DNA from 3 places in the Massilia sp. CFBP9012 genome. Region 3 is predicted to be linked to each of the others. Evidence: predicted binding sites of a transcription regulator. Region 3 holds the regulator's gene; each other region holds the start of a gene.
What was found. Region 3 encodes FNR, which switches genes on or off when oxygen is low (the NO sensors DNR and NnrR bind a similar motif). Its sites were predicted from a motif close to TTGATNNNNATCAA; they were not measured.
Positions count from the first base shown of each region.

Region 1: the regulator FNR is predicted to act here: its motif matches at 5,048-5,061, upstream of SOM61_RS16730 (hemerythrin domain-containing protein).
Region 2: the regulator FNR is predicted to act here: its motif matches at 3,248-3,261, upstream of SOM61_RS10465 (KamA family radical SAM protein).

Region 1 is NZ_JAXCWM010000009.1:190,879-200,697, reverse strand. Features, by position in the region: gene SOM61_RS16740 (AAA family ATPase) at 1-3,584, opposite strand, end outside; gene SOM61_RS16735 (exonuclease SbcCD subunit D C-terminal domain-containing protein) at 3,581-4,852, opposite strand; gene SOM61_RS16730 (hemerythrin domain-containing protein) at 5,209-5,787, shown strand; gene SOM61_RS16725 (DUF349 domain-containing protein) at 5,884-8,553, shown strand; gene SOM61_RS16720 (molybdenum cofactor biosynthesis protein MoaE) at 8,550-9,008, shown strand; gene crcB (fluoride efflux transporter CrcB) at 8,993-9,379, shown strand; gene SOM61_RS16710 (tetratricopeptide repeat-containing glycosyltransferase family protein) at 9,372-9,819, shown strand, end outside.
Region 2 is NZ_JAXCWM010000005.1:310,550-320,368, forward strand. Features, by position in the region: gene SOM61_RS10450 (DNA-3-methyladenine glycosylase) at 125-694, shown strand; gene SOM61_RS10455 (methyl-accepting chemotaxis protein) at 771-2,486, opposite strand; gene SOM61_RS10460 (cache domain-containing protein) at 2,602-3,057, opposite strand; gene SOM61_RS10465 (KamA family radical SAM protein) at 3,338-4,732, shown strand; gene SOM61_RS10470 (MFS transporter) at 4,750-6,012, shown strand; gene SOM61_RS10475 (PQQ-dependent sugar dehydrogenase) at 6,070-7,386, shown strand; gene SOM61_RS10480 (hypothetical protein) at 7,535-7,861, opposite strand; gene ctaD (cytochrome c oxidase subunit I) at 7,864-9,819, opposite strand, start outside.
Region 3 is NZ_JAXCWM010000001.1:531,423-541,241, reverse strand. Features, by position in the region: gene pdxR (MocR-like pyridoxine biosynthesis transcription factor PdxR) at 1-87, shown strand, start outside; gene SOM61_RS02190 (DMT family transporter) at 84-1,016, opposite strand; gene SOM61_RS02185 (AraC family transcriptional regulator) at 1,077-1,835, opposite strand; gene fnr (fumarate/nitrate reduction transcriptional regulator Fnr) at 1,840-2,601, opposite strand; gene SOM61_RS02175 (TorD/DmsD family molecular chaperone) at 2,834-3,520, shown strand; gene SOM61_RS02170 (formate dehydrogenase) at 3,507-3,740, shown strand; gene SOM61_RS02165 (formate dehydrogenase subunit alpha) at 3,759-6,578, shown strand; gene fdh3B (formate dehydrogenase FDH3 subunit beta) at 6,598-7,281, shown strand; gene SOM61_RS02155 (hypothetical protein) at 7,278-7,496, shown strand; gene SOM61_RS02150 (formate dehydrogenase subunit gamma) at 7,506-8,585, shown strand; gene SOM61_RS02145 (hypothetical protein) at 8,595-9,035, shown strand; gene SOM61_RS02140 (hypothetical protein) at 9,032-9,571, shown strand; gene SOM61_RS02135 (DUF3305 domain-containing protein) at 9,582-9,819, shown strand, end outside.

The DNA.
Region 1 (9,819 bases), on a different contig from region 3:
AGGCTGCCGAAGCCTTCGTCGATGAACAGCGATTCGACCCGCACCCGGTTCGACGACAGCGAGGCCAGGCCCAGTGCCAGCGCCAGCGACACCAGGAACGATTCGCCTCCCGACAGCGAGTTCACCGAACGCACTTCGCCGCCCATGTCCTGGTCGCGCACCATCAGCGCCAGTGACGGCATGCCCTGGTAGCTGACGCGCTCCAGGCGATAGCGCCGGGCCAGCTGCTTCAGGTGTTCATTGGCATAGCCGAGCAGCACGTCCAGCGTGAATTGCTGGGCGTAGTTGCGGAACTTCTTGCCGTCGCTGGAGCCGATCAGCTCCGACAGCTTGCCCCAGCGCTGCTCGAGCGCCTGCTGGCGCTCGATCTCGGCCAGGCTCGATTCCGCCTGGCGGCGCCGCTCGTCGTCCTGCATCGCGCGCAGGCGCAGCGCGGTCGCCGCTTCGATCGATGCCTGGCGTTCGACCACCAGCGCGTCGTAGGTGGCCTTTACCGCCTCGAACGACTGGCCCTCCGGCGGTGCTGACTCGAGATGCGCCGCGCGCTGGGCGCGCCGTTCGGCCAGGATCGCGGTGGCATTGGCGATCCCGGTCTCGATGGCGTTCAGGGCGCTGCGCTCCTGCGCCAGCCAGGCGGCGCCGACCTGCAGCAGGCGCGCCAGTTCGTCGGTGTCGTGGATTTCGTCCAGCCCGTCGGCCTGGCGCCGGTAGTCTTCCAGCCAGTCGGCGAGTCGCGCGCTGGCCGTGGCGCCAGCCCCGTCGAGTTCCGCGATGCGCTCGAGCAGCTGGGCCTGCGCGGTGCGGGCCCGGGTCTCGGCCTGCGCCGCTTCATTGGCGGCCTGCTGGCGCGCCGCGACCTGCTCGCGCGCGCCGCTCACGGCGGCGGAGAGTTCGCGTTCGATCTCGCCCACCGCGCGGCCTTGCCACAAGGCGGCGCGCGCCGCGCGTTTCGCGCTCGACTCGCCGTCGATGCGCTCGAATTCCGCGGCCAGCCTGACGCCCGCCGCGTCGATCTCGGCGATGCGCGCCTGGAGCGCGCCCGCTTCGACTTCCAGGGGGGCGATCGCGGCGGCGCCGCGGGCCTGGGCCTCGGTCTGCTCGCGCCACCCGGCGGCTTCCATCGCACGGGCCTGGGTCCAGCCGTCTGGATCGCGACGCCACGCCGTCTGCCAGCCGTCGCCGTGGGCGGCTGCCATGGCAGGATCGAGCTCGGCCAGCAGGGCATCCAGTTGCGTGGCCGCCGCCTGCTGGCCGGCGTCCAATGCCTTCAGTTCGTTCTGCAGGCGGGCCGCTGTGTCGCGCTCGGCCTCGGCATTCTGGCGTAATTTGGCCAGCACCGATTGCGCGCCGTCGACGTCGCGCTGGGCCGCATCGCGCGCGCTGGCGGCGGCGCGCCAGGCTTGCTCGCGCCGCGCCAGCGCATCGAGGGCGTCGCGCGCGGCGCCACGCTGGGCGCCGAACCAGTCGACGCGTTCCGGTTCGCCTGGCGCCTCGGCCGCCAGTGGATCGGCATCCCAGGCCTGGCCCAGGCCGGCGATGCGCAGATCCAGCGCCGTGCGGTCCCGCGTGAGCGCCTCCAGCCGTTCCTGGGCGGCGGCGAGGGCGGCGCCGTGGGTCGCCTGCAGTGCGCCATTCTCGCGCATGCGCAGGCGACAACCGTCGACTTCGGCCCGCAGGCCCGTCAACATCGCCTTGAGCGTCGCATCCTGGTGGGCGTATGGGTGATCAAGGGCGCCGCACACGGGGCAGGGATCGTCGTCGATCAGGTTCGCGCGCAGTTGCTCCACATTGGCGGCGCACGCCAGTTCGGCGGCGCTCAGCGACCGTTCGGCCTGCGCCATCGCCGCTTCCAGTGCCGGCGCCGCGGCGCGCGCCTCCTGCAGGGCGCGTTCGGCGCCTGATGCCGCAGTGGCGGCGCGCTCGGATTCACGCGCGAGTGCGGCCAGCGTTTCGCGCGCCGCCGACAGGTCGAGCCAGGCGCGTTCGGCCGCCGCCAGCCGTTCGCGGCGTCCTTCCAGCTGCTGGCGTTCGGCGCCGATCGCCTCGGCGTCGAATTCCCCCAGCGCCGCCATCGCCGCGCGCCGGTTCGCCTCCAGTGTGTCGAGACCTTCGATGGCCTGCGCCAGCGCGCCGGCCGCCTGGGCATCGCGTCCGGCCGCCTGGTCGGCCGCCGTGCGGGTTTCCGCCAGCGCCGTTGCGCCGGCGGCGAGGGAGGCTTGCGCCTGGCCGGCCTGGCGCAGCAGGCGTTCCCACTGCTGCCAGCCGGTGGCCACGGCTTCGTGCCGGGACTGGGCCGCCAGCCACGCTGCCGCAGCGTCGCGCAAGCCGCGTGCGCGCGCGAGTTCGTCGGACTTCGCCCCGTGCTGGACACGCGCTTCGCGGGCCTGCTGGCGCGCCGCTTCCAGCGCGGCTTTTGCCTGGGCGTGGCCGGGGGCAAGCGTCTCGAGTGCGGCATCGAGCGCCTTGGCCTGGTCCAGTTGCGGACCGGCGGCGCGCAGTTGCTCATCCAGCGCGTCGAGGCGCGCGATGGCGGCATCGACTTCGCCGCTGCCGGTGCGGCGAAGTTCGAGCGCCGCCGCCAGCTCACCTTCCAGCTTCGCGACCGACGAATGGGCCTGGCGCCGTTCGGCTTCCAGGCGCTGGACTTCGACCGCCAGCGGCCGCGCCGGCTGCACCGCTTCCAGCGTGGCCAGGCGCTGGCGGCGCTCGGCAGCCGCGCCACGCTCGGCGTTGGCGGCGGCCAGCGCTTCCTCGGCCTGGGCCTGGCCGCGCCCGAGCTTGTCGAATTCCTGGTGCCAGCGCAGTTGCTGTTCCAGCAGGGCGTGGCGGCTGTCGAGCGCTTCGCGCGCGGCGTCGGCGGCGCTGCGTTCGAGGTCGAGCTGGGCGCGTTCTTCCGGCGCCAGCGGCGCCACATTGGCCAGCTTGGCCTGCAGCACCTGGGTGCGCTGCTGTTCGAGCTTGTAGCGCTCGAAGGCGCGGCGCGAGATCTCGCTGTAGATCGTGGTGCCGGTCAGGGTCTCGAGCAGCTCGCCGCGCTCGTTCTCGTCGGTTTTCAGGAAAGCAGAGAACTCGTTCTGGGCCAGCAGCACGGCGCGCGTAAACTGCTCGAACGACAGGCCGATACGCTGGACGATCTCCGCCGCCACCTCGGTCTTGGTGCCGCCGATCGGCGCGAGTTCGGGCAGGCGGTGCAGGCTCATCTTGGCTGGCTGCAGGGCGCCGCCCGGCTTGCCGTAGGAACGGCGCACGCTCCAGCGCGCGCGGTAGCGGCCGTCGTCGCTGCCGACGAAGTCGACTTCGGCCCAGGCCTCGGCCGCGCCGCGTCGCAGCAGGGTGCGCGGGTCGAGCGCCGAGACGGTGTCGCCGCCGACGTCCGGCAACTGGCTGCCGGCGCGCTTCTGCATGCGCGGGGTGGCGTCGTACAGCGCCAGGCACAGGGCGTCGAGCAGGGTGCTTTTTCCCGCGCCGGTCGGGCCGCTGATGGCGAACAGGCCGGTGGTGGCCAGCGGTCCGGATTCGAAGTCGACCGTGAATTCGCCCGCCAGCGAGGCCAGGTTCTTGCCGCTGATACGGAGGATCTTCATGGCGCGTCTCCTTCCACGGCGTGGAACAGTTCGGCGAACGACGCGATCTGCTCGGGCGGCGCCTCGTCGCCATATTTTTGTCGCCACAGGCGGCGGAAGATGTCGTCCGGCTGCAGTTGCGCCAGCTGGTCCAGGCTCAGGGCTTCGGCCTCGTCGCTTGCTGCGACCAGCTTGCGGGTCGGCTCGATCTTGGCCAGCCGCACCGGCTTGCCCTCCAGGACCGCTTCGATGCGGGCGCGCAGCCCCGGCTCGGGGCCGTCCAGCAGCACCCGCACTTCGAGATAGGGCCAGGCCTGCTGCGGCAGATCCGCGTCCAGTTCCAGGGTTTCCAGCGCCGCCAGTGCCTCTTCCAGCGGCGCCGGCGCGGCCGGCACGCGCAGCAGCTGGACCGGACGCGGTACATACAGAGGCGTGATGGCGGCGGCCTTGCCGCCCTCGAGATCGATGCGCAGCACCTGGTGCTGGTAGGCGACTTCGGAGAACGACAGCGGCAGCGGGCTGCCGCAATAGCGCACGTGTTCGAGACCGCCGACGCGCTGGGCCAGGTGCAGGTGGCCCAGGGCCGCATAGGCGATGCCGGCGTCGAACATGCTGACCGGCAGGGCCTCGCTGCCGCCGATCACGATGCGGCGCTCGGAGTCTTCGGACGCCTGGCCCTTGGCCATATGGCAGTGGCCCATGGCGACGATGGCCTGGCCTTCGGCCGCCCGTTCGCGCGCCAGCGCATGCGCCTGGCGATAGAGCAGGGCGGTGCCGTGCATATAAGGGTCGCGCACGCTGTCTTCGGCCTGCTCACTGCCTTCGGCGGCACGCAGGCGCGGCAGGTCGCCGGGGCGCAGGAAGGGCACGGCCAGGCACCACGCCGCGGTATTGCCGGCGCGGTCGCGCAGCGGCACCAGCAGGCGCTCCAGGTCGATCTCGCCGTCGCCGCGGCGCAGGACGTTGCCGACCACGATCGTGCCATGGGCTTCCAGCAGCGGCGTCGGCGCTTCCAGCCGGCCCGGCGAATCGTGGTTGCCGGCGATGACCACCACTTGCAGGTGCGGCACGCGTGTGCGCGCCTGCTGCAGGAAGCGGTACAGCTGGCGCTGCGCGTTCGAGGACGGATTGGCGGTGTCGAAGATGTCGCCCGCGATCAGGAGCACGTCGATCTGCTCCTCGGCCAGCGTGTCGGCCAGCCAGTCGAGGAAGCACTGGTGTTCGTAGGTCCGGTCGTGATTGTGCAGGGTCTGGCCGAGGTGCCAGTCGGAGGTGTGCAGCAGCCGCATGAGGAATTGACGAGTGAGGGTGAAGAAGGTCGGTAGGCGGGATCGGAAAAGCGCGCTTACTATAGCGCAGCTGGGCGCCGCCCTGCTGGACAATGGATGGGCGCACCGCAGCGCGATGCAGCGGTAGCATGTTGGAAGGGTATTTTGTAGAGGAAATTCACCCCGTCTGACCTCGCTCGCATTGTGAAATCGGGTTTGATTAATGTCAAACCCGCCCACCTTCTTCTCTCTACACTACGAAGTTCCTGTCGGCCGGCACATACCAAACACAATAGCCGGCTACCCCTATAAAGCATCCCCGACCGCCCCTGGCGTGGACTACGTGCGTTCGGAGGAGCAAATTGAGAGGAGACACCATGCTGACATCAACCTATACGCTTGTAGCCTTGTCCGTCGAGCAGGCACGCGCGCGGATCGAGGTGCAGGCCTTGCTCGAGCGCTGGCGACCTTGTGCCTGGTGGGGCGAACCGCCCGCCATGCGCCAGTACGAACAGGCGTGCGAAGCGCTGCGCCAGGTGTGCGAGGCCTGCCACTGGCGCAAGCTCGACAAGTTCGTGCTGCCGGCGCTGCGCCGCCGCGGCGAGGGCGCCGCCCGGCTGGTGGCCGAGTTGGATGGGTTGGGCCGGCAGGCGCTCGAGGCGCGCAAGGTGGCGCAGGCGGCCGCCATCGAGGGCGATCCCGGCTGCCTGGCGGCGCTCGAGCGCTGCTGCGAGCTGCTGCTCGAACGCCTCGACCGCGAAGAGCACGAACTGCTGCCGCTGGCGCGCACCATGATCCCGGGGGAGGCCTGGTTCGCCATCGCCAACCAGATGCTGGCGCATGACGCTCACCAGAGCGAGAATCGCGGTGAAGGCCGCGGCCCCGACATGGACGTAATGCGCGGGCTGCCGCCAGCTGAGATTTCTTCACGGCAAAATCGGCTTTGTCATTCGTAAAATGCCACTCGCAAACTAAGGGGCTGCCGGGCCGGACATGTCGATCGATGCCAAGGTTCTTTGCTATGATGGGAGTTTTGGAAGTGCGATTTCATCATGTTCGAATTCCTATTCAAGCGGCAGGGCGCGAAATCGGCCACGCCCGGCGACAAGCCGGAGGCCAAACCTGCCGCGGCGAAGGCCTCAGGGCCGGCGGATCGCGGCGTCAAGGCTGGTTCGGGCAAGTCGGGCACTCCTGCTGCTGCTGCTGCTGCTGCGCATGACGCGCAGGCCGCCCGTATAGCGCTCGCCGATGCCCGCGCACGCCAGGCCGAACGGCTCAAGGCGCTGGGCGCCGACGAAGCGGCCGCCGTCGATTTCATTCTCCAATCCGAATTCTCCGAACTGCGCCTGGCTGCCGCCGAACTGGTCCACGGACGCGACCACCTCGAGCGCGTGCACACGGCGATGCGCAACGTCGACCGCCGCGTCGCCAAGCTCATGCAGGCCAGGCTGGACGCGATCCGCCACCACGAATCCGAGCTGCGCCGCGGCGACGAGGCGCTGGCCCAGGCCAGGTCGCTGCTGAACGACAGCCTCCTGACCCCGAACCACGTGGCCGAGCTGGACCGCAAATGGTCGGTCATCCGTGCCCCCGAGCTGGTGGCAGACTTTGACACGGTGCGCGCCGAGCTCGGCCGCCGCCTCGAATCGCAGGTGGCGCTGCAACGCGCCATGATCGACCGCCTGGCGGTCTTGCGCGCCCTGGACGCGGGTGGACTGGACGCGGCCGCGCTGGCCGCGCGCCTGGCCGGGCTGCAGCAGGAGCAGGAGGCGGCCCTGGTCGATCCTGGCCACGCCTCGCTGCCGCGCGCCCTGGTGGCCGAATTCGCGACCGAACACGCACGCCTGACGGCCAGCCTGGCGACGATCGAGCAAGACCAGGCCGCGCTGGCCGCGCGCGAGGCGGCCCTGGCTGCATGGCAAGCACAGGCTCCGGCCGAGCTCAAGCAGGAGACGCTGCGCAGGGAATGGCAGCGCCTGCCAGCCTTGCCGGCGAATGCCGCTGGCGGCGCCCTGCAGGAGCGCTTCGACGCGCTGCTCGCGAGCCTGCCGCAGGAAGTGCGTCCGGCCAAGCCGGCGCCGGTCGTGAGGGAGGGCGCAAAAGAGAGCGCCAGGCAGGCTGCGCGCGGCGCCGACCAGTCCTTCCTCGACAGTATGGACGCGCTCGAAGCCGCCTTGCAGCAGGGCTCGCTCGGCACCGCCGCCGAGCTCGACAAGGCGCTGAAGGAAGCCAAGGACAAGGGCATGCGCCTCTCCGCGCCGCAGGCCGACCGCCTGGCCCATCTGCGCGCCGAACTCAAGCGGCTATCGGACTGGGCGCGCTGGGGCGGCAACGTCTCGCGCGAAGAACTGATCAAGACCGTCGAATCGCTGCCGACCCAGGGCCTTGCGATGGCCGAGCTGGCCAAGAAGGTGGGCAGCATGCGCGATCGCTGGAAAGCCCTGGACAGCCTGTCCGGCCCCGCTCCGCGCAGCCTGTGGGAGCGCTTCGACGCCGCCTGCAGCGCCGCCTATGCGCCGGCCGCGGCCCACTTCAGGCAGCTGGCAGACGAACGCCACACCAATGCGGCGCGCGGCCAGGCCCTGGTCGAGGAAGCGCAGTCCGAGATCGGCCGCCTCCAATCGGGCGAGGCCGACTGGAAACACGTGTCCGGCACCGTGCAGCGCCTGCGCACCGCCTGGAGCCACCTGGGCGCGGTCGACCGCAAGGAAAAGAAGCGCCTGGACGGGCTGTTCGCCGATGCGCTGACCACCTTGCAACGCCCGCTGGAAGACCAGCGCAAGGTCGAGATCGCGGTGCGCGAGCAATTGATCGAAGAAGTGCACAAGCTCGACCCGCATGAGCGCCATGCGGTGGACATGCTGCGCGAGCTGCAGGCGCGCTGGCAGGAACATGCGCGCGCGCTGCCGCTCGAGCGCAAGGCCGAGCAGGCGCTGTGGCAGCGCTTCCGCGGCGCCTGCGACACGCTGTTCGCCGCGCGCAAGGAGCACGCGCACGCGGCCGACAGCGAACGCCGCGCCCACGAGACCGCCAAGGAAGCCGTGTGCGAGCGCCTGGAAGCGGCCGCGCCGGATGCCCTGCCTGCCAACGTCGGCAAGCTGTTGCGCGAGGCGGCCGCCGAATGGCAGGCGATCGGCCCGGTGCCGCGCGCCCACGAGGCGCGCATCGACAAGCGCTATCACGCCGCTGTCGCCCGCGTCCAGCAGCATGCCGACGCCGCCCGCCGCGCCCAGGATACGGCCCTGGCCGGGGCGGTGCGTGACAAGCTGCGCCTGGTCCAGTCGCTCGAGATGGCGCTGGCCAGTCCCGACGCCCAAGCCCAGGCTTCGGACTGGCGCGGGCGCTGGGACGCCATGCTGGCGCTGGACGGCGGCTATGAGCCGATCCTGCATGCGCGCTTCGACGCCGCCCTTGCGGCCCTCGAAGCGTCCGACGGCGAACGCGCCGCCTACGTGCGCCAGATGGAAGACAACCACGCCCGCCTGCTGAACGACTTGCTGCGCCTGGAAATCGCGGCCGGCATCGACAGTGGCCCCGAGTTCGCGCGCGAGCGCCTGCGCCTGCAGGTCGAGGTGCTGCAAAGCTCCCTCAAGTCGGGCCAGAAGCCGGGCGCCCAATCGGCCGAGCTGCGCGCGCTGCTGGCGTTGCCGGCCCTGCTCGACGTGCGCACCGAGACCCGCATTGAACACCTGTTGCTGCGCCAGCCGAAGGACCATTCATGAACGAAGCAAGGGTACAGGCCGGGGATTTCGACCTCGGCCAGGAAGTGGCGCGCCTGCGCGCCGGCGATGCGCGCATCGGCGCCGTGGTGTCTTTTGTTGGCACCGTGCGCGACCTGAACGATGGGGCGAAGGTCTCCGAGATGGAGCTGGAACACTATCCGGGCATGACCGAGAAGTCCCTGGAAGCGATCGCGGCGCGCGCCTCTGAACGCTGGCCCCTGTACGGCACCCTGGTCATCCACCGCGTCGGCCCGCTGGCCCCGCTGGACCAGATCGTGCTGGTGGCCTGCAGCGCCGCCCATCGGGGCGATGCCTTCGCGGCCTGCGAATTCATCATGGACTACCTCAAGACCGAGGCGCCGTTCTGGAAGAAAGAGCAAACGCCGGACGGCGCGCGCTGGGTCGACGCCCGCGTCAGCGACGACACTGCGAAGGCCAAGTGGGAAGCGCCCTGAGCTTTGCCGCGGTCGGCATCGGCGCCGCGCTCGGCGCCTGGCTGCGCTGGGCCTTTAGCCTGTGGCTGGGCAGCCTGCACGGCTTCGTGCAGGTCGGGACCCTGGCGGCCAACCTGGTCGGCGGCTTTCTTGTCGGCCTGGCGCTCGGCTTCTTCACCGACCAGCCGCAGCTGGCGCCCGAGTGGCGGCTGTTCGTCGTCACCGGCTTCCTTGGCGGGCTGACCACGTTCTCCAGCTTCTCGGGCGAGTCGGTGCTGCTGCTCCAGCGCGGTGAGCTTGGCTGGGCATTGGCGCATACGGCGCTGCACCTGGCCGGCTCGCTGCTGCTGTGCGCTGCCGGCTTCGCCACCTGGCGCATGCTGCGTGGCTGAACCGTCCCATCCGTCCGCGCCGCTGGCGCTCGGGCGCCGCATCGATGCCGCCATCGCCTTGGTCCGGCAAGGCGCGTTCCACGACGCGCTGGCGTCGGTGGACGATCTGCTGGACGGCGCGGCCGCCAATGTCGATGCCCTGAACCTGGCCGCCGCCTGCGCACTGGCCCTTGGCCAGCCGCTCGATGCCGAGCGCCGCTGGCGCCAGGCGCTGGCGCTGCAGCCCGGCCATGCGGCATCGCTCGACAATCTCCGCATCCTCCTGCAAGAGCAGGCCGACGGCCTGCAGCGGCAGGGGCGGCGCGCCGAGGCCGAGACGTGCTACCTGGCGGCGCTCGAACTGCAGCCGGACCAGCCCGAACTGCACAACAACCTCGCGGTGCTGTACGCCGGCGCCGGCCATCCCGATCCGGCCGAAGCCCACTACCGGCGCGCGCTGG
Region 2 (9,819 bases), on a different contig from region 3:
GGAGGACTCTGCCACTATACCCGAGTCATTTCGATATTGCAGCAAGGCAATGCCATTATCACTCTGTTCTTGTGTCAATTTCACCAAAACGGCGGGTCGTGCTGTCCCACGCTAGAATCGCCGCATGGCTATTTCTACAATTGCAGGGATCGATTTTTCGGCGCCGGCAGAGACGGTTGCGCAGCAGTTGATCGGGGTGACGGTGTTGGTCGACGGCGTCGGTGGTCGCATCGTCGAGACCGAAGCCTATGACCATGAAGACCCGGCTTCGCATGCGTACTCCGGGCCGACCGAGCGCAATGCGTCGATGTTCGGGCCGCCCGCGCATGCTTATGTCTACAGGTCGTACGGCATCCACTGGTGCCTGAATTTCGTGTGCCAGGAGGCGGGGCATGGCGCCGGTGTCCTGATCCGCGCGCTGGAGCCGGTGGCGGGGCTGGACCTCATGCGGGTACGGCGCGATGCGGTCGATGAGCGCCTGCTGTGTTCCGGGCCGGGCAAGCTGTGCCAGGCGCTGGGCGTGACCCATGTGCACAATGGCATGGCGTTGTCGGAACAACCATTCGAACTGTTGCCGGCCGCGCCGGGATTGACGGTTGTGGCCGGGCCGCGTATCGGGATTTCTAAGGCGGTCGACGTGCCTTGGCGGTTTGGGTTGGCGGGGTCGAAGTTTGTGAGCAGGCCGTTCCGCTGAACTTGGGCACCCGCCTTCGCGGGTGCGACGGTGCTTGCGCAGCGGGCATTCTGCTTGCGTGAGCGGCGTGCTTGCTTCAGGCGCGGCGGCGCGTGGGGGCGGCGGGTAGGGCGCGCACCGGGCTGCCCCGCATCGCACTGCCTGATGAACGCCGTTCGCCCACGCCCTGGAAGCCGGCTTCCGGCGCTTCTTCGGCAATCGTCTCCTGCTGCGTATCGACGCCGGCTGCGTCGCCATCCGTTCCCGGTGCGATGCGGAAGATCGCCACCGCCTTCGCCAGGTTGACGGTCTGCTCGTGCAGGCTTTCGGCGGCCGCCGCGGCCTGCTCGACCAGGGCCGCGTTCTGCTGCGTCATGCCGTCCATTTGGCCGACCGCGCGATTGACTTCGGCGATGCCGTCGGCCTGCTCGGTGCTGGCGATGCTGATGCGGCCGATGATGTCGTTCACCTGGCGCACCGAGGACACGATGTCGCCCATGCTGGCGCCGGCCTCGCTGACCGAGGCGTTGCCGCGCTCGATGATGTTCACCGAATCGGCGATCAGGCCCTTGATCTCCTTGGCCGCCGCCGCCGAGCGCTGGGCCAGGGTGCGCACCTCCGAGGCCACGACCGCGAAGCCGCGTCCCTGTTCGCCGGCGCGCGCCGCTTCCACCGCCGCGTTCAGGGCCAGGATATTGGTCTGGAACGAGATGCCGTCGATGACGCCGATGATCTCGACGATCTTGCGCGAGCTGGCCTGGATCGATTCCATCGTCGTCACCGCCTGCTGCACCGCCTGGCCGCCGCGCGCCGCCAGTTGCGCCGCCGTCGCCGACAGTTCCGAGGCCTGGCGCGCATTGCTGGCATTGTCCTTGACCGCCGTGGTCAGGGTTTCCATGGTGCTGGCGGTCTGCTCGAGCGAGCCGGCCTGCATCTCGGTGCGGGTCGAGAGATCGAGGTTGCCGCTGGCGATTTCCTGCGACGCCGTGTCGATCGAGCGCACCGCGTTCATCACGCTGTGCAGGGCGGCGTTCAGGCGCGCTATGGTGTGATCGAGCGCGCGCGCGGTGTCGTCGATTTCGTCGCGGCCTTTCGCCTGCAAGGGCGGCGCGTCGAGCCGGCCCTCGGCCAGTTCGCCGACCGTGTGCGCGATCGCGTTGATCCCGGCCAGCATCGAGCGCCGCACCAGCATCGTCACCGCCAGCGACAGGCCGATCGACAGCAGCACCAGGCCGGCCATGCTCAAGCCCAGGCTACGGAACTCGGCCTTGGCGGCGGCGTGGGCACCCTCGCTCATTTCTTTCTCGAGCTGGGCCAGGCGCGTCAGTTCGGCGTCGAGGGCGACGAATTGCTGTTCGGCCTTCTGCATCGAGTTGGTGGCGATCGACTGGTCGCTTGATGCCATCTCGATGGTCTCGCCGACCGCCTTGCGGTAGCTCGCCAGCGCCGCCTGCGAGGCCTCGATCGGCGCGCGTTCGTCCGCTTCTGCTTCTAGCGCGAACTTGCCCAGCTTGTCGCCGATGGCGGCGTGCCTGCGCCCGATGTCGGCCGTCAGCGCCGTCAGCCGGTTCTGGGCGAAGCTGCCGTTGACCCAGGCCAGCAGCTGGTAGGCGTTGGCATGCGCGAAGCGCGCCTCGCCGGCGACGTCGGCCACCGCCTGCAGTCGCGCGGCGCGCACCTGCACCATGTGCTCAAGCGACGCGTTCTGGCGCACCATGCCGTAATAGGCGGCCGCCGAAAGCATGGTCAGCAGGACGAGCACGAGTCCCGGGGCCAGCAGCAGTTTCTGGCCGATCCGCAGTTTGTTCAGCATGGATTACTCCGTGAGTGGTGGCCATCGCTGGACAGGAGGCGCAGCGAGAATAGCCGTCGTCCCCGCGAAGGCGGGGACCCAAGTTTGCCGGCACCCTGAAAGCGCCAGCCAAAACTCACTTCTTATAGATGCCCGCCTCCAGCACCACATCATCGACCAGCAAAATATACGTGGTCTTCGGCTCGATCTTGCCCGTGGTCGGATTCTTGTACTGGTAATCGACCCAGCCCTTGCCCTTGGCCGCGGCCAGCTCGATGATCTCGCGCCGGTATTTCTTGCCGTTCGCATCGGGCACGTCGGTCAGGTCCTTGCCGACGATCGATGGGTTGTACGGGTGGGCCAGCACGATGCCGGTCTTGACGTCGCGCAGGTCGACATACAGCGCGCCCTGGACGAAGCTCGGATCCTTGGCGTTAATAAGTCTCATCATCTCGGCCTTGCCCTTGGCCTTGATCACGGCGGCGCCGCGCTCGGCCATCGCGATGGCGTCTTTCTCGGTCGGGTCATTGGCCAGCGCATTCGTGGCGGCCAGCCCCAGGCACAGGGCAGCGACGGTGGCGATCATCTTCATGGGGACTTCCTTTCAGTTGAATGCTTGTAGGATATTTCTCAACTGCACGCACTAATGTACCCAGCCGTGACAGTGCCGGATTGCGTTCGCACAAGCGCAAGGACTGCGAGCCGGTCGCGTTGTGTCCTTGCCTCATTTCGTCACGCCTTGCGACAGGTTTGTCCAAACCCCGGTGCGAGAGACAGGGTGATTGATTGAAGGCAATTCCTGTTGCATACAGGCTCCCTAAGATGAGTGCTTCCCGGCAACTTGCCGCTTGTCATCTCACTGGAGAATTCTTGTGACCACGACTGCATCGACGCCTACCAAGTTCAAGCCGTACACGCGCCAGTCCATCGTTACCGCGCGCCAATGGGAATGGCTTTCGCCCGAGCTGCAGGAAGCCGTACAGGTGGTATCCCACGTGCTGCCGTTTCGCACCAACGCCTATGTGATGGATGAGCTGATCGACTGGAAGCGCGTGCCCGACGATCCGATCTACCGCCTGACTTTCCCGCACCGCGACATGCTGCCGGCCCAGGAGTACGAGCAGCTGCGCGAGCTGGTGCTGGTCAAGAAGGACGATGCCGCGACCGCGCGCCTGGTGAACGACATCCGCATGCGCATGAATCCGCACCCGGCCGGCCAGATGACGCACAACGTGCCGCGCGTGAACGACGCGCCGCTCAAGGGCCTGCAGCACAAGTATAAAGAGACCGTGCTGTTCTTCCCCAGCGCCGGCCAGACCTGCCACGCCTACTGCACCTTCTGCTTCCGCTGGCCGCAGTTCGTCGGCATGGAAGAGATGAAGTTCGATGCGCGCGAGTGCAGCGAACTGGTGGCCTACCTCAAGATGCATCGGGACGTGACCGACGTCCTGATCACCGGCGGCGACCCGATGATCATGAACACCCGCTCGTTGGCCGAGTTCCTCGAACCCCTGCTGGCGCCCGAGCTGGAACACATCCAGAACATCCGCATCGGCACCAAGTCGGTCGCCTATTGGCCGCAGCGCTTCGTGTCGGACAAGGACAGCGACGACCTGCTGCGTCTGTTCGAGAAAGTGGTGGCGAGCGGGAAGAACCTGGCCATCATGGGCCACTACAACCACGCGGTCGAACTGCGGGCGCCCATCGCCCAGCAGGCGGTCAAGCGCATCGTCGGCACCGGCGCCACCCTGCGCATGCAAGGTCCGCTGATCCGCCACATCAACGAAGACCCGAAGAGCTGGGCCGAGCTGTGGACCACCGGCGTACGCCTGGGCGCCATTCCCTATTACATGTTCGTCGAGCGCGACACCGGGCCGCGCGACTACTTCTCGCTGCCGCTGGCGCGCGCCCATGAGATCTTCCAGGAGGCGTACTCGATGGTGTCGGGCCTGTCGCGCACCGTGCGCGGGCCGTCGATGAGCGCCTTCCCGGGCAAGGTCGTGATCGACGGGGTGGTGACCATCAATGGCGAAAAGCTGTTCGCGCTGCAGTTCCTGCAGGCGCGCAATCCGGAGTGGGTGCGCCGCCCGTTCTTCGCCAGGTTCGACCCCAATGCGACCTGGCTCGATCACCTCAAGCCCGCGTTCGGGCGTGACCGCTTCTTCTTCGAGATGGAAAGCGGCGGCCCGCTGCGCGGCCCCGGCGGGCGCGTGATCCCGCTGGTCCCGGCCGGCCAGCGCGGCGAAGCGCAACCCGACGCGGCCTGACGCCGGGCGCGGGTCCGATGATGCAGCCAGCCGCCGTGGCTTGCCCGGCACCCCTGCGCCTGTCCGGCGTGGGGGTGTTCTTCTACGTGTTCCTGCCGTTCGCGCTGGGGCACTACCTGTCTTGCCTGCTGCGCAACGTGAACGCGGTGCTGGCCTCGCACCTGGTGGGCGCGCTGGCGCTCACGCCGGGCCAGCTCGGGCTGCTCACCAGCGCGTTCTTCTTCGCCTTCGCCCTGGTCCAGCTGCCGGTCGGGATGGCGCTGGACCGCTTTGGGCCGCGCCGGGTGCAGGTGACGATGCTGCTGCTGGCTTCCTGCGGCGCGCTGCTGTTCGCGAACTGCAACGGCTTTTATGGCCTGCTGGCGGCGCGCGCCGTCATGGGCTGCGGCCTGGGCGGCTGCTTCATGGCGGCGGTCAAGGCGATCTCCACCTGGATCGCGCCGAACCGGCTGCCGTCGGTGCACGGCTACCTGATCGCGGTGGGCGGCATGGGCGCCGCCAGCGCCACGATGCCGGTGCGCGCGGCGCTGGAATACACCGACTGGCGCGGCCTGTTCCTCCTGCTGGCGGCGCTGGTGGCCTGTACCGGCCTGTTGATCGCGCTGCTGTACCCCAAGGCCGACGGCCCCGCCGCGCAGCGCGGTCCGTTGCTGCCGGCCCTGCGCGAAGTCTGGCGTGCATCGAGTTTTCGGGCGGTGGCCTCACTGGTGCTGATCCCGCATGCGGTGTTCTTCGGGGTGCAGGGCCTGTGGATCGGGCGCTGGCTGTCCGACGTGGGCCGCTATCCCGAGCCCGCGGTCGCCTATCTGCTGTACCTGGGGATGGCGGCGGTGGTGTTCGGTGCGATCGCGGTCGGCATGATCACCGAATGGGCCGGAAGGCGCGGCATGCCGCCGCTCGATGTGGCGGCCGCCGGCATCACCTTCTTCGTGCTGGTGCAGGCGGCCTTCGTGGTCGGTTACCGTCCCAGTTTCGCGATGCTGTCGGTGATGTTCACGCTGGTGGGCACGATCACCGGCATCGAATACGCCATCGTGGCGCAATCGATGCCGCGCGAACTGACAGGACGCGCCGCGACTTTCCTGAACCTTTTGATCTTCATCGGCGCCTTCCTGGTGCAGGCTGGGTTCGGGCTGGTGATCGGCCTGTGGGAGCCCGACCTGCTCGGCCGCGCGCCGCCGGAAGCCTACCGCGCCGCCTTCGCCCTGCTGGTGGCGATCCAGCTGCCCGGCCTGTGGCGTTTCGCGCGCCGGCGCACGGCTGAGCTTTCTCAGCCGTAACGTGCAAGGGCGACTTGTCATATACACTTTCCCCATTCAATATTCCTGGGGAAAGCCATGGGCAAACCACTTCCGTTGATGTGCGCCGGCGCCGCCATGCTCGTGCTGGCCGCCTGCGGCGATAAATCGACCTTGCCGGCCGGCGCCGACATGGGGTCGCAGCCGACCCTGAAGGAGCCGAACAAGACCCTTATCCCGACCGTCCACATCGCCCCGGCCAAGAGCTGGCCGGCCAATATGACGCCGACCCCGGCGCCCGGCCTGGCGGTCAATGCGTTCGGCACCGCGCTGGATCACCCGCGCTGGATCTACGTGCTCCCGAACGGCGACGTGCTGGTGGCCGAGACCAATGCGCCGCAGCGTCCCGCAAAAAAGGGCATCGGCGACTGGGTGACGGGCAAGGTCATGGCGCGTGCCGGCGCCGGCGTGCCGAGCGCGAACCGTATCAGCCTGCTGCGCGACGCCGACGGTGACGGCGTGGCCGAACTCAAAAGCGTGTTCCTGAAAGACCTGAATTCGCCGTTCGGGATGGCGCTGGTGGGCGACACCCTGTACGTGGCCAATACCGATGCGGTGGTGCGCTTTCCGTACAAGGAAGGCGTGACCGAGATCCTGGACAAACCGCAGCAGGTGGCGCCGCTGCCGGGCGGTCCGCTGAACCACCACTGGACCAAGAACATCATCGCCAGCAAGGATGGCAGCAAGCTGTACGCGACCACGGGCTCGAACAGCAACGTCGCCGAGAACGGCATGGACCAGGAACAGGACCGGGCCGCGATCCTGGAGATCGACGTCGCCAGCGGCAAGACGCGCGTGTTCGCGTCGGGCCTGCGCAATCCGAACGGCATGGCCTGGCAGCCCGAGACCGGTGTGCTGTGGACCGTGGTGAACGAGCGCGACCTGATCGGCAGCGACCTGGTGCCGGACTACCTGACTTCGGTGAAGGATGGCGGCTTCTATGGCTGGCCGTACAGCTACTTCGGCAAGAACGTCGACACGCGCGTCAAGCCGCCGCGTCCCGACCTGGTGGAAAAGGCAATCGTGCCGGATTACGCGCTGGGCGCCCACGTGGCGGCGCTGGGCCTGGCCTTCTACGAAGGCTCGCTGCTGCCGGCGCAGTTCAGGAACGGCGCCATCATCGGCAACCACGGCTCATGGAACCGCAAGCCGCGCTCGGGCTACAACGTGGTGTTCGTGCCGTTCAAGGGTGGACGGCCGAACGGGAAGCCGGTCGACATGCTGACCGGCTTCGTCAACCAGGATGGCCAGGCCCATGGCCGGCCGGTCGGGGTCGCGGTCGACCACAAGGGCGCGGTGCTGGTGGCCGACGATGTCGGCAACGTGATCTGGCGCGTGGTGCCTGAGCCAGGCTAATCCGCGACGCCAGCACGTCGTTCCCTCGCAGGCGGGAACCCAAGTCTTTCGCGTTGCCGATATCATTGGACGTAGCGTCAGTGCGAGCAAGCTTGGGTTCCCGCCTGCGCGGGAACGACGTGTTACGGCCGCGTGTCCGAGCGCGCCGTCAGGCGCAGCCGCTCACCAGCAACACAGGCATCCCGGTCCACGCGATCGCCACGAACGCCAGCACCGCGCTGGCCGCCGCCACATAATCCACGAACTCGGTCGACCCCTGCCGCAGGCGCCTGGCGCCGGCGGCGCCGCTCCATACGCAGATGGCCAGTGCCAGCAGCGTGACGCCGCCCAGCAGCCACGGGTTCGGCCCTTCGGGCCGCCAGGCGCCCGGCGTGCACTGGGCCGTGGCCACGATATAGCTGAAGCCGAAATGCGCGGCCCAGACCAGGAGGGGAAGCGAGGCGCGCGTGGCGCGCCGGAAGAATTGGTCGTCCATAGTCAATCCATCACCAGCAGCAGGCCACGGATCACCACCATGGCGGTCAGGCCCTGCAGCGTCACGTAGTGCCAGATCAGCGCGATATTGTCGCGCGTGGCGCGGTTTTCCGGCTTGACCAGGCCGCGCCAGGCGCGCACGCACAGGTAGGGTGCGGCCAGCAGCAGCACGAACAGCATCACGCCCTGGAAGCCGAGCATGATCGAGATCGAGGCGCTCCACGCGTCCTTGGTGCCGTCCAGGTGTACCAGGCGCCAGCTGTGCACGTCGAGCAGGAAGGCGCCCGTGGTGCAGGCCAGCGCCGCCAGCGTCGTCCAGGCCATGCCGTGGCCCTTCAGGCGGCCGCTGAACCAGACCAGGGCGGAGCCCGCCAGCAGCAGGACGGCGGCGCCGATGGTGTAGATCCCGTCGGGCAGCGAGGCGCCCGGCGGCGGGCAGATCTCGAGCCGCATCGAGGTGTGGATATAGGTGTAGGCAAAGGACCAGAAGATTCCGTAGATCACGATCAGCATGATGAAGGTGCCCCACCACGAATGCGAGGCGGCACCAACCGCACCGATCGGCAGCTTGATGCCGCCGCCGATCGGAGCGTGCGTCATATTGACGCTGCGATCCGACTGCCACAGCCAGCCGATGATCGAGGCGATCGCGATGAAGCCGCAGATGAAGGCCAGCACCATCGCCTTCACGGTCAGCAGCAGGAAGAAGCCGGCGGTGCCGGCGGCGCCGATCACGGTCAGCCAGCTGTCGCCGGGCAGGATCATCAGGTAGTTGGGTGTCGCGCTCACCGGGCTGGTGGCGATTGTCTCGCGGCGGCCGGTGACGGTGCCGGGCAGGTAATGGCGTCCTTCTTCCACTTCCTTCGACAGGGTCGGCTGGTCCCACAGCGGATCGTCGGAGGTGATGATCGGGATGCTGCGGTTGCCGTAGTCTTCGTTGGGAAGCCATTCGAGCGTGGCCGCATTCCACGGATTGCCGGTCTTTTTCTCCGGACGGCGCAGGGTGCGGGTGGCGTCGACGATCATGGCCAGGATACCGAGGGCGAACATGAAGGCGCCGACGGTCGACAGCATATTGAGCCAGTCCCAGCCCATCTCGTGCGAGTAGGTGTACACCCGGCGCGGCATGCCGTACAGGCCCGTGATGTGCATCGGGAAGAAGGTGATGTTGAAGCCGCCGAACAGCAGCCAGAAGATCGGCTTGGCCCAGCGCTCGGACATCTGGTTGCCGTTCACCAGCGGCATCCAGTAATAAATGGCGGCGAACACCGGGAACACCATGCCGCCGATCAGCACATAGTGCAGGTGGGCGACGATGAAATAGGTGTCGTGCACCTGCCAGTCGAACGGGATCACGGCCACCATCACGCCGGTCAGCCCGCCCAGCACGAAGATGAACATGAAGCCGAGCATGAACAGAGTAGGAGCGTTCATCTTGATACGCCCGCTCCACAAGGTGGCGATCCAGCCGAATACCTGGATGCCGGTGGGGATGGCGACCGCCATGCTGGCCGCCGAGATCAGACTCATCTCGAGCACGCCCAGGCCGGCGGTGAACATGTGGTGGGCCCACAGGCCGAAGCTGAAGATGCCGACGCCGACCAGCGCCACCACGATCACGCGCCGTCCCACCAGGCGGTTCTGGGCGATGGTGGGGATCATGGTCGAGATCATGCCGGCCGCCGGCAGGAAGATGATGTAGACCTCGGGGTGGCCGAAGAACCAGAACAGGTGCTGCCAGATCAGCGGGTCGCCGCCGCGCTCGGGATCGAAGATCGGCATGTTCAGCGCGCGCTCGAGTTCGAGCAGCGCCGTGCCGGCGATCACGGCCGGGAAGGCGATGATGATCATCACGCCCACCACCAGCATCGCCCAGGCATACACCGGCATGCGGCGCAGGGTCATGCCCGGTGCGCGGGTGAACAGGATGCCGACGATCAGTTCGATCGCACCGGCGAT
Region 3 (9,819 bases):
TTGTTGATGGGGTTTGCCAACTTCGCGACGCCGGAGATGGCGACGGTGGCGGTACGCCGTCTGCGTGAAGCGATCGCGGAAGTCTAGCGCCGGTGCGCCGAAGCGCACGAAATCACGCCCGCTACCAGCAACACCAAGGCAGCCGTCTCGAACCCGCTTGGCCAGCGGGCTTCCCACAAAAAGCCATACAAGGCCGCGAAGATGGTCTCGAACACGATCATCTGGCCCATCAGGCTCAGGGGCAGTGCGCGGCTGGCGTGGTTCCACAGGGCGTTGCCGACCACCGAGCACAGGATGGCGACCGCGCTGACCAGTGCGCCGAACCGCAGCCAGACCGGCAGGGTATGCTCGCCCGGCGCCAGCACGAAGGCCGGCACCGCCAGCGCCAGCGCCATGACGCCCGTCACCACGCCCACCAGCAGATTCCATTCATGCGACGAAATCCCCTCGATGCGCGCCAGCCAGCGGCTGTTATGTACCGCGAAGATGGTCCACGACACCAGCGCGCCAAAGGCGCAGGCCAGGCCGGCCAGCGAACCGGGTCCGGACGCCGACAGCGACTCCCAGCCGATGCAGGCCAGGCCGGCGCCGCTCAGCAGCATCGAAGGCAGCAGCCGGCGCAGCGGCACCGCGTCGCCGTCGCGCGAACCCACCATGGTGACCGCGATCGGCAGCAGCCCGATCACGATCGAGGCCATGGCCACGCCGCCAAGTTGCACCGCATTGGCGAGGAACAGGTAGTAGATGATGTTGCCAGTGAGGCTGAGCCCGATCAGGGCGCGCCACGCCGGCCAGCCGAGGTGGCGGCGCAGCCGTCGCCAGGCAGGGTAGATGAGGATGGCGGCGACCAGGCCATAGGCCAGGTAGCGTCCGGCCGAGAGCTGGATCGGCAGGAATTCGGGCGCCAGTTCCGGGGCCAGGAAGACCAGGCCCCAGAGTGCGCCGGCGGCGATCCCAGCGCCGATGCCGAGCAGGGTGGAGCGGGACAGTCCGCCCGCGCCAGTAGCTTTGTACATGATGAATCTCCTTTGAGTGGAGATTCTCTGGCCTGGACCTGCCCCTGGTCTTGGCCGGGACTACTGCGGTTTTGGCGGTTTCTCCTGCGCTGCGCGCCGATAGGCGGCAGGCGTGGTGTCGAACACGCGGCGCATCGCCCGCGTCAGGCTGGCCTGGTCCGAGAAACCGCAGGCGATGGCGATGTCGGCCACGCTGCGCGCGCCGTCCGTCAACATGCCGCGTGCGCAATCCAGGCGGCAGCCCAGCAGCCAGGCATGCGGCGTGCTGTCCAGCTCTTCGCGAAACAGCGCGTGCAGGCGGCTCACGCTCAGGTTGGCGGCGCGCGCCATCGATTCGGTGCTCCAGGCCAGGCCGGGCGCGGTCTCGATGCGCGCCAGCAGGGCGGTCAGGCGCGAGGTGGTGCGCGGCGCGTCCAGGCTCAGGGTGTCGAGCAGCAGCGGCACCCAACCGTGCACCAGCGCGCGAGATGGAACGGACTCGCGCGTCATCAGTCCCATGAACTCGACCAGCTTGCGCGCGGCAGGGCCGAGCGTGACGAAGGGCCGCTCCAGCAGCCGCTGCCAGGGACCGTCGCCGAAGGCGCCGCCATCGACGTCGACGATCAGGGAGTCATTCGCGCCCGGGCTCGATTGCGCATGCCCGGCGCCGGGCGCTACCAGCGCGCCATGCAGGGGATCGAGCCGGCCGCGCCGCTCTTCGATGTCGAGCACGACTTCGCCGTGCAACGGCAGCACCAGCTGGGCGAAGTCGTGGCGGTCGCCCCAGTGCACGCGGTCGTAGCTGCGCAGGTGCATGTCGCACGAAGGCAGCAGCGTCATGATGTCAGGCCATCGGGCTGCACACGTCGGTGCCGGCCGCCAGCGCCTTCAGCTTGACCGGATCGAGCAGCGTCACTTCGCGTTTGTCGACCTCGAGCCAGCCCTGCTTTTTAAAGCGCGACAGCAGGCGGCTGATGCTTTCGATGGTCAGGCCCAGGTAGTTGCCGATGTCTTCGCGCGACATGCGCAGCTGGAAGCGGTTGGCCGCATAGCCGCGGGTGGCGTAGCGCGCCGACAGGTTGACCAGGAACACGGCGAAGCGCTGCTCGGCGCGCATATTGCCGAGCAGGAGCATGACGTTCTGCTCGCGCGTGATTTCCTGGCTCATGATGCGGTGGAAGTGGCGCAGCAGGGTCGGCACTTCGCCGAACAGGTCTTCCAGGCGCGCGAACGGGATCTCGCACACCTCGGAATCTTCCAGGGCTACTGCGTCGCAATGGTGGGTGCCGCTGATCGCGTCCATGCCCAGCAGCTCGCCGGCCATCTGGAAACCGGTGATCTGGGCTTCGCCGGCGGCGTTCACCTGGTAGGTCTTGAAGTGGCCGAAGCGCACCGCGTACAGGTTGCGGAACGATTCGCCCACGCTGTACAGGCGCTCGTCGCGCTCCAGGCGGCGACGGCGGCCGATGATCTTGTCCAGACGGTCGATGTCGGCGTCTTCGAGGCCCATCGGCAAGCACAGCTGGTGCATGCTGCACTGGGCGCAGGATTTGAGGGCGTGGATATTGATGGTCGGCTCGGCTTGCCGGGACAGGGTCTGGCTCATGAGGGATGGTCGCTTGGTTCGGTACACCGCGATTATAGACGTGTTGAAGCGTCAATCTCGACAAACAAATGCCATTTATTTGCAATTGAGAAACAATTCCGTTGCGTTCCGGTCGTTCGGCGCCCGTGCTCACCCATGCAGGGTTCATTTAGCCGTTTTAGGCAACTGTGCGCACTCAATATCAATCGAGGCCTACACTGCCATATAAATTGAACAACTGGAGTGTTCCCCAGTGCCATCAACTACTCAGACCTTGCCCGATCGCAGCGCATTTGCCACCGCAATCGTGCGACCGGATCTGCCGCCAGGCGGCGAAGACCAGGCCAGGGCGGATCTGTATGCCTTGCTCTCCCGGCTGCTGCTGGCCGCGCCAGACGCGGCGCTGCTCGATGCGCTCGCATCCAGCGATCCCATCCTGGCCGAGGGCGGCGATCCGGCGCTCGAACGCGCCTGGGACCAACTGACCGTGGCGTCCGGCGTGATGGATCCCCGTCTCGTCCACGATGAATTCAGCGCGCTGTTCGTCAGCGTCGGCACGCCGCCGGTCGATCCGTATGGCTCGCGCTACCTGGCCGGCTACATGAACGACACGCCGCTGGCGCATCTGCGCGAAGACCTGGCCCGGCTTGGCCTGGCGCGCATACAGGGGCGGGGCGAGTTCGAAGACCACCTCGGCGCGCTGTGCGAGACCATGCGCGTGCTGGTGGCCGGCTCGCCCGGCATCCGGCGCCAGCCGCTGGACGTGCAGCGCCGCTTCTTCGAGGCCCACATCGGCTCCTGGTGCATGCGCGCGCTGGACGACATCGCCAATGCCGAAGGCGCCAACTATTACCGCCTGGTCGCCCACTTCGCACAGGCATTCCTGGCAATCGAGGCGGAAAGTTTTGGAGTAGGAGAGGAAAACGATGACCAAACATGATCCACGAGTCCAGCAGGATCCCGGCCAGGACCGTCCCGACCCGGCGCGGCGCGGGTTCCTGAAGGCGGCCCCGCTGGGCGCGCTGGTGGTGGCCGCTGCTGCCGCCCCGGCGACCGCGGCGCCACAGGCCGCCCCGGCCGCGCCCGACCCCAAGGTCAAGCGCGGCTACCACGAGACGGATCACATCCGCCGCTATTACGAGACCGCCGCCTACTGGTAGGCAAGCAGAGGAATCGATATGTCACTGGTCAAGTCCACGCGCGACAGCGCGTTGAAACGGCGCCGTTTCCTGGTCGGGGCAGGCGTTGCCGCCGGCGCCGGCGCCCTGGCGCGCCACCTGCCGCTGAACGTGATCGAAGCGGCCCAGGCCGACCCGGTACCGGATACCCCGGTGCCGACCGTGGTCAAGCGCACCGTCTGCAGCCACTGCTCGGTCGGCTGCTCGGTCGATGCGGTCGTCGCCAACGGCGTCTGGGTGCGGCAAGAGGCCGCCTTCGATTCGCCGATCAATATGGGCGCCCACTGCGCCAAGGGCGCCTCGGTGCGCGAGCACGCCTTCGGCGAGCACCGCCTGCGATATCCGATGAAGCTGGTGAACGGAAAGTACCAGCGCATCTCCTGGGACCAGGCGATCGACGAGATCGGCGACAAGTTGCTGCAGCTGCGCAAGGAAGCCGGACCCGATGCGCTGATGGTGATCGGCAGCTCCAAGCACAATAACGAGCAGGCCTATCTGTTGCGCAAATGGGTATCGTTCTTCGGCACCAATAACTGCGACCACCAGGCCCGCATCTGTCACTCGACCACCGTGGCCGGCGTGGCCCAGACCTTCGGCTACGGGGCGATGACCAACTCGTTCAACGATCTGCACCACAGCAAGGCGGTGCTGTTCATCGGCTCCAATCCGGCCGAGGCGCACCCGATCTCGATGCTGCACTTCCTGCACGCCAAGGAGCTGGGCGCCAAGATGATCGTCATCGATCCGCGCTTCACCCGCACGGCGCGCTTTGCCGACCACTATGTGCGCGTGCGGCCCGGCACCGACATTCCGCTGGTGTGGGGCATCCTGTGGCATATCTTCAGTAACGGCTGGGAAGACAAGAAGTTCATCGAAGAGCGCACCTGGGGCATGGAGGACGTGCGCGCCGAAGTCATGAAATGGACGCCCGATAAGGTGTCGGACGTGACCGGCGTGCCGGAATCGGCGGTGCGCATGGCGGCCGAGATGCTGGCCACCAACCGTCCCTCGTCCGTGGTCTGGTGCATGGGCATCACCCAGCACCACGTCGGCACCGCCAATGTGCGCGCGCTGTCCATCCTGCAGCTGGCGCTGGGCAATATCGGCATTCCCGGTGGCGGCGCCAACATCTACCGCGGCCACGACAATGTGCAGGGCGCGACCGACGTCGGCCCCAACGGCGATTCGCTGCCCGGCTACTACGGCCTGGCCGAAGGGGCCTGGAAGCACTTCGCCGCGGTCTGGGGTGTCGACTACGACTGGATCAAGTCGCGCTTCGGTTCCAAGGAGCTGATGGAAAAGCCCGGCATCACGGTGTCGCGCTGGTTCGACGCGGTCAATGAAGAAAACCAGTTCATCGACCAGCCGAGCAATCTGCGCGCCGTGCTCTACTGGGGCCACGCCCCGAACAGCCAGACCCGCCTGCCGGACATGAAGGCGGCGATGCAAAAGCTCGACATGATGGTGGTGATCGACCCCTACCCGAGCATGACGGCGTCGATGCACGGCCGCAGCGACGGCGTCTACCTGCTGCCGGCCGCCTCGCAGTTCGAGACCCAGGGTTCGTGCACGGCCTCGAACCGCTCGATCCAGTGGCGCGAGCGGGTGATCCAGCCGCTGTTCGAATGCAAGACCGACCACGAGATCATGTACCTGTTCGCGCGCAAGCTGGGCTTTGCCGACGAACTGGTGAAAAACATCAAGGTGGTGCATAACGAGCCGGTGGTCGAGGACATCCTGCGCGAGATCAACCGCTCGTGCTGGACCATCGGCTACACCGGCTGCTCGCCCGAGCGGCTCAAGCTGCACATGGAAAACAAGCACACGTTCAACCCGACGACCTTGCGCGCCGATTCCGGCCCGTGCAAGGGCGATTACTATGGCTTGCCGTGGCCGTGCTGGGGCACGCCGGAGATGAAACATCCGGGCACGCCGATCCTGTACGACTTGAGCAAGAGCGTGGCCGAGGGTGGATTGCCGTTCCGCGCCAACTGGGGCGTCGAGCACAACGGCTCGAGCCTGCTGGCGGCCGACGGCTCGACCAACAAGCACAGCGAGCTCGACTTCGGCTATCCAGAATTCGACCACGTGTTCCTGAAAAAACTGGGCTGGTGGGCCGAGCTGACCCCGGCCGAGCAAGCCATGGCCGAGGGCAAGAACTGGAAGACCGACCTGTCGGGCGGGATCATCCGAGTCGTCATCGCCCACGGTTGCGCGCCGTTCGGTAATGCGCGGGCGCGCTGCAACGTGTGGAACTTCCCCGATCCGGTGCCGGTCCACCGCGAACCGCTGGCCACGCCACGGCGCGACCTGGTGGCCCAGTACCCGACCTATGACGACAAGGCCAATCACTGGCGCCTGCCTACGCTGTTCAAGTCGGTGCAGGCGGTCGACTATTCGAAGGACTTCCCGCTGATCATGACCTCTGGCCGCCTGGTCGAATACGAAGGCGGCGGCGAGGAGACCCGGTCCAATCCCTGGCTGGCCGAGCTGCAGCAAAACATGTTCGTCGAGATCAACCCGCGCGATGCGGTCCAGATCGGCGCCAAGCTGGGCGAATACGTGTGGCTCGAGACCCCGACCGGCGCGCGCCTGAAGATGATGGCGATGGTCACCGAGCGGGTGCCGGTGGGCCTGGTGTGGGCGCCATTCCACTTCGGCGGCTGGTGGATGGGCGAAGACCTGGAACAACACTATCCCGAACATGGGGCGCCGATCGTGCGCGGCGAGGCCATCAATACTGGCTGGACCTATGGCTATGACGCCGTGACCATGATGCAGGAAACCAAGGTGTCGCTGTGCCGCGTGGTGCGCGCCTGAGCTGACGGAGGAGACCGACATGCCAGCAAGAATGAAATTTATCTGCGACACGGAGCGCTGCATCGACTGCAACGGCTGCGTGACCGCCTGCAAGAACGAACACGAACTGGCCTGGGGCATCAACCGGCGCCGCGTGGTGACGATCAACGACGGCATCCCGGGCGAGCGCTCGGTGTCGGTGGCATGCATGCACTGCACCGACGCGCCATGTCTGGCCGTGTGCCCGACCAACTGCATCTACCACACCGAGGACGGCATCGTCCTGCACAGCAAGGACCAGTGCATCGGCTGCGGCTACTGTTACTACGCCTGTCCGTTCGGCGCGCCGCAGTTCCCCGAGACGGGCCTCTTCAACCACCGCGGCAAGATGGACAAGTGCACCTTCTGCGCCGGCGGCCCGGAACCGGATACCTCGGAAGCCGAGTTCAAGAAATATGGCCGCAACCGCATCGCCGAAGGCAAGCTGCCGGCCTGCGCCGAGCAGTGCGGCACCAAGGCGCTGCTGGGCGGCGACGCCAACATCATTGCCGACATCTATCGCCAACGGGTCGAGACGCGCGGCTACGGCCCGCAGCTGTGGGGCTGGAAGATCGCCTACGGCAAACCCAAGCGCGGCGGCGAGTACAAGGCCGAGGGCGACTCGCCGCGCGTCAACCAGGACTTGCGCGACTCGCAGAACCATTCCGGGAGGTTCCCGACATGAAGCTCATCAAGATCTGCGCGCTCATTCTGCCAGCGGTGCTGCTGGCCGGCTGCCTCGAAGTGGACCAGCATCCGCCATGGATCAAAGGCGAGTACGCCGGCAAGAAGGACGATCGCCACTACCAGCGCCGCTTCCACAACGACCGCCTGGCCTGGTGGGCCACGGTCGAGAACCGCAACGGCAAGCAGAACGAATACAACCGTGCCAACCCCTGAGGAGGCGACATGCGAGCAAATCTGAATGTGCTGCGCGCCATGCTGTTCCTGGTGGCGGCCCTGGTGTTCTCCGCTAGCTGGGCCGGCGTCAAGAACGAGCGCGCCGCGCCGGCCTCTGCCGAAGAACAGACCATGCTGCAGATCGAGGCCGACTCGGTCGTGCCCGACCCCGGCATGACCAGCGCCGCCTCGGGCCGGGTGCACATGGACCGGCATTACCTGGGCCAGTACGGCAGCAAGGAAGGCAACGTCATCGTCCAGCGCGGTGGCAACACCTGGCGCCACCTGCGCAACGGACCGCTGGCGACGATCGCCGGCTTCATCCTGCTGGCGGTGCCGCTGGCGATCTTTGTTTTCTACCGGACCATCGGCCCGGCCAACCAGGTGGCAGAGGCCGGCCGCAAGATGCAGCGCTTCAATCGCTGGGAACGCCAGGTGCACTGGGCCACGGCCTTCAGCTTCATCGCGCTGGGCATCACCGGCATCATCATCATGTACGGCAAGAAGATCATGCTGCCGTGGATGGGGCACGACCTGTTTTCCTGGGTGGCGATCATCTCGAAATACCTGCACAACTTCGTCGGGCCGCTGTTCATCCTGTGCTCGATCCTGATGTTCTTCACCTTTTTGAAGCGTAACTTCTACAACCGCGCCGACTGGCAGTGGGTCAAGCAGGGCGGGGGCATCGTCAGCCACAAGCACGTCCCGGCCGGCTTCTTCAATGCCGGCGAAAAGACCTGGTTCTGGGGCGGCGTGGCGCTGCTGGGCCTGATCATGTCGGTCACCGGCCTGGTGCTCGACTTCGCCGTCGGCCAGACCCGCTACGTGATGCAGGTGGCGAACGTGCTGCACGTGGGGGCGGCGGCACTGTACATGGCCGCCGCGATGGGCCACGCCTACATCGGCACCATGGGCACACCCGGCGCCTACGAGGCGATGCGCTACGGCACGGTGGACGAGAACTGGGCCAAGGCCCATCACCAGCTGTGGTACGAACAGATGAAGACGGGCGTTCCGCCCGGGATGGACAAGGACGGCAAGATGGTGCCTGGCCAGGGCGGCCAGCCGCGCCCAGGTCCGGCGCACTGAGGAATGGCGATGAAACGACACACTGCACCGACGATCGGCGGCATGGCTCTGGCGGCCATCCTGCTGGCCGCCTGCGACCGCGGCCAGTCTCCCGCCGCCAACGGCGTGATCCAGACGAAGTACCCCGGACAGGTCTCGTCCGGTGGACTGACGAGCGGGCAGATCATGGCGCGCACGGCGCGGCCGGAAACCGACGCCACCTATGCCGGCGGCACGCCGGGCATCGCCGGCGGTTCGGGCGGCAATACCAGCGGCGCCGAGACCGCCGGCGCCACCCTGGAAACCGGCCAGGGACCGTCGAGCGGCGTCACCCAGCCGTCGAGCGCCGGGCGTGAGGGCGGCAATCTGCCGTCGGGCGAGAATCGTCCCGCCGCGCCGGCGCGGGGAACTACCGAAGCCCCGGCGGCCAGTAATGCCGCGCCGCAGGGGCAGTCAGGAGGAACACGATGACGGTCAAACGATTGCGCGCCTTGTCGGCGCTGGCGCTGGGCCTGAGCCTGGCCGGCGCATCCTGGGCGGCCCTGCCGCCGCCGTCGGCGGCCCAGGCCCAGGCCGCGGCGGCGAAGAAGGCCGAGGCCGACGCCAAGGCGGCCAAGGAAAAGGAAGCACTGAACGCGTCGATGGACCGGATCAGCGGTCAATGGCGCCAGCGCGCCGCGCAGGAGGGCTGGACCATCAAGCCGCCGCCGCCCGTGACCGGGCCGATGGGTGTCGCCGCATCCGACCCGACCCCGGCGAGCGCCGGCGTGCCGGCGCCTGCCCCTGCCGGCGGCGCGCCGGGCACCTCGGGCGCCGCGCCGGCCACGGCGGCCGCTCCGCTCGGGGCGCGTGCGTTGCATGCGGCCACTGTGCCAGTCAAGAGCGAGAAGCTCGGTACGGCGCGGCCGAGCGAGGACGTCAAGCAGGGGCCGACCCGCGCCGAGCCGGCCGGGGCTTCGCCGACGGTTAACAAGCAAGGCGTGCCCAGGAACGCCCCCAAACAGTGAAGGCACGACGATGAAAATGGGAAGCATGCCGGTCGCCATCATCATGCAGCGGCGCGCGGTGCAGCACCGCTGGGGCGACATGGACAGCTGGGCCGCGGTGGGCATCGTGCCGGACCGCGGCGAGCTGCCGCGCCTGTCGGTGCTGAGCGAAAGCGCGGAACGCGACTACTACATGGTCTCCGGCCTCGAGCTCGAACTGTACACCGACGAGAACGAGGGCTATTACGAGAACATCATGGCGCCGGAAT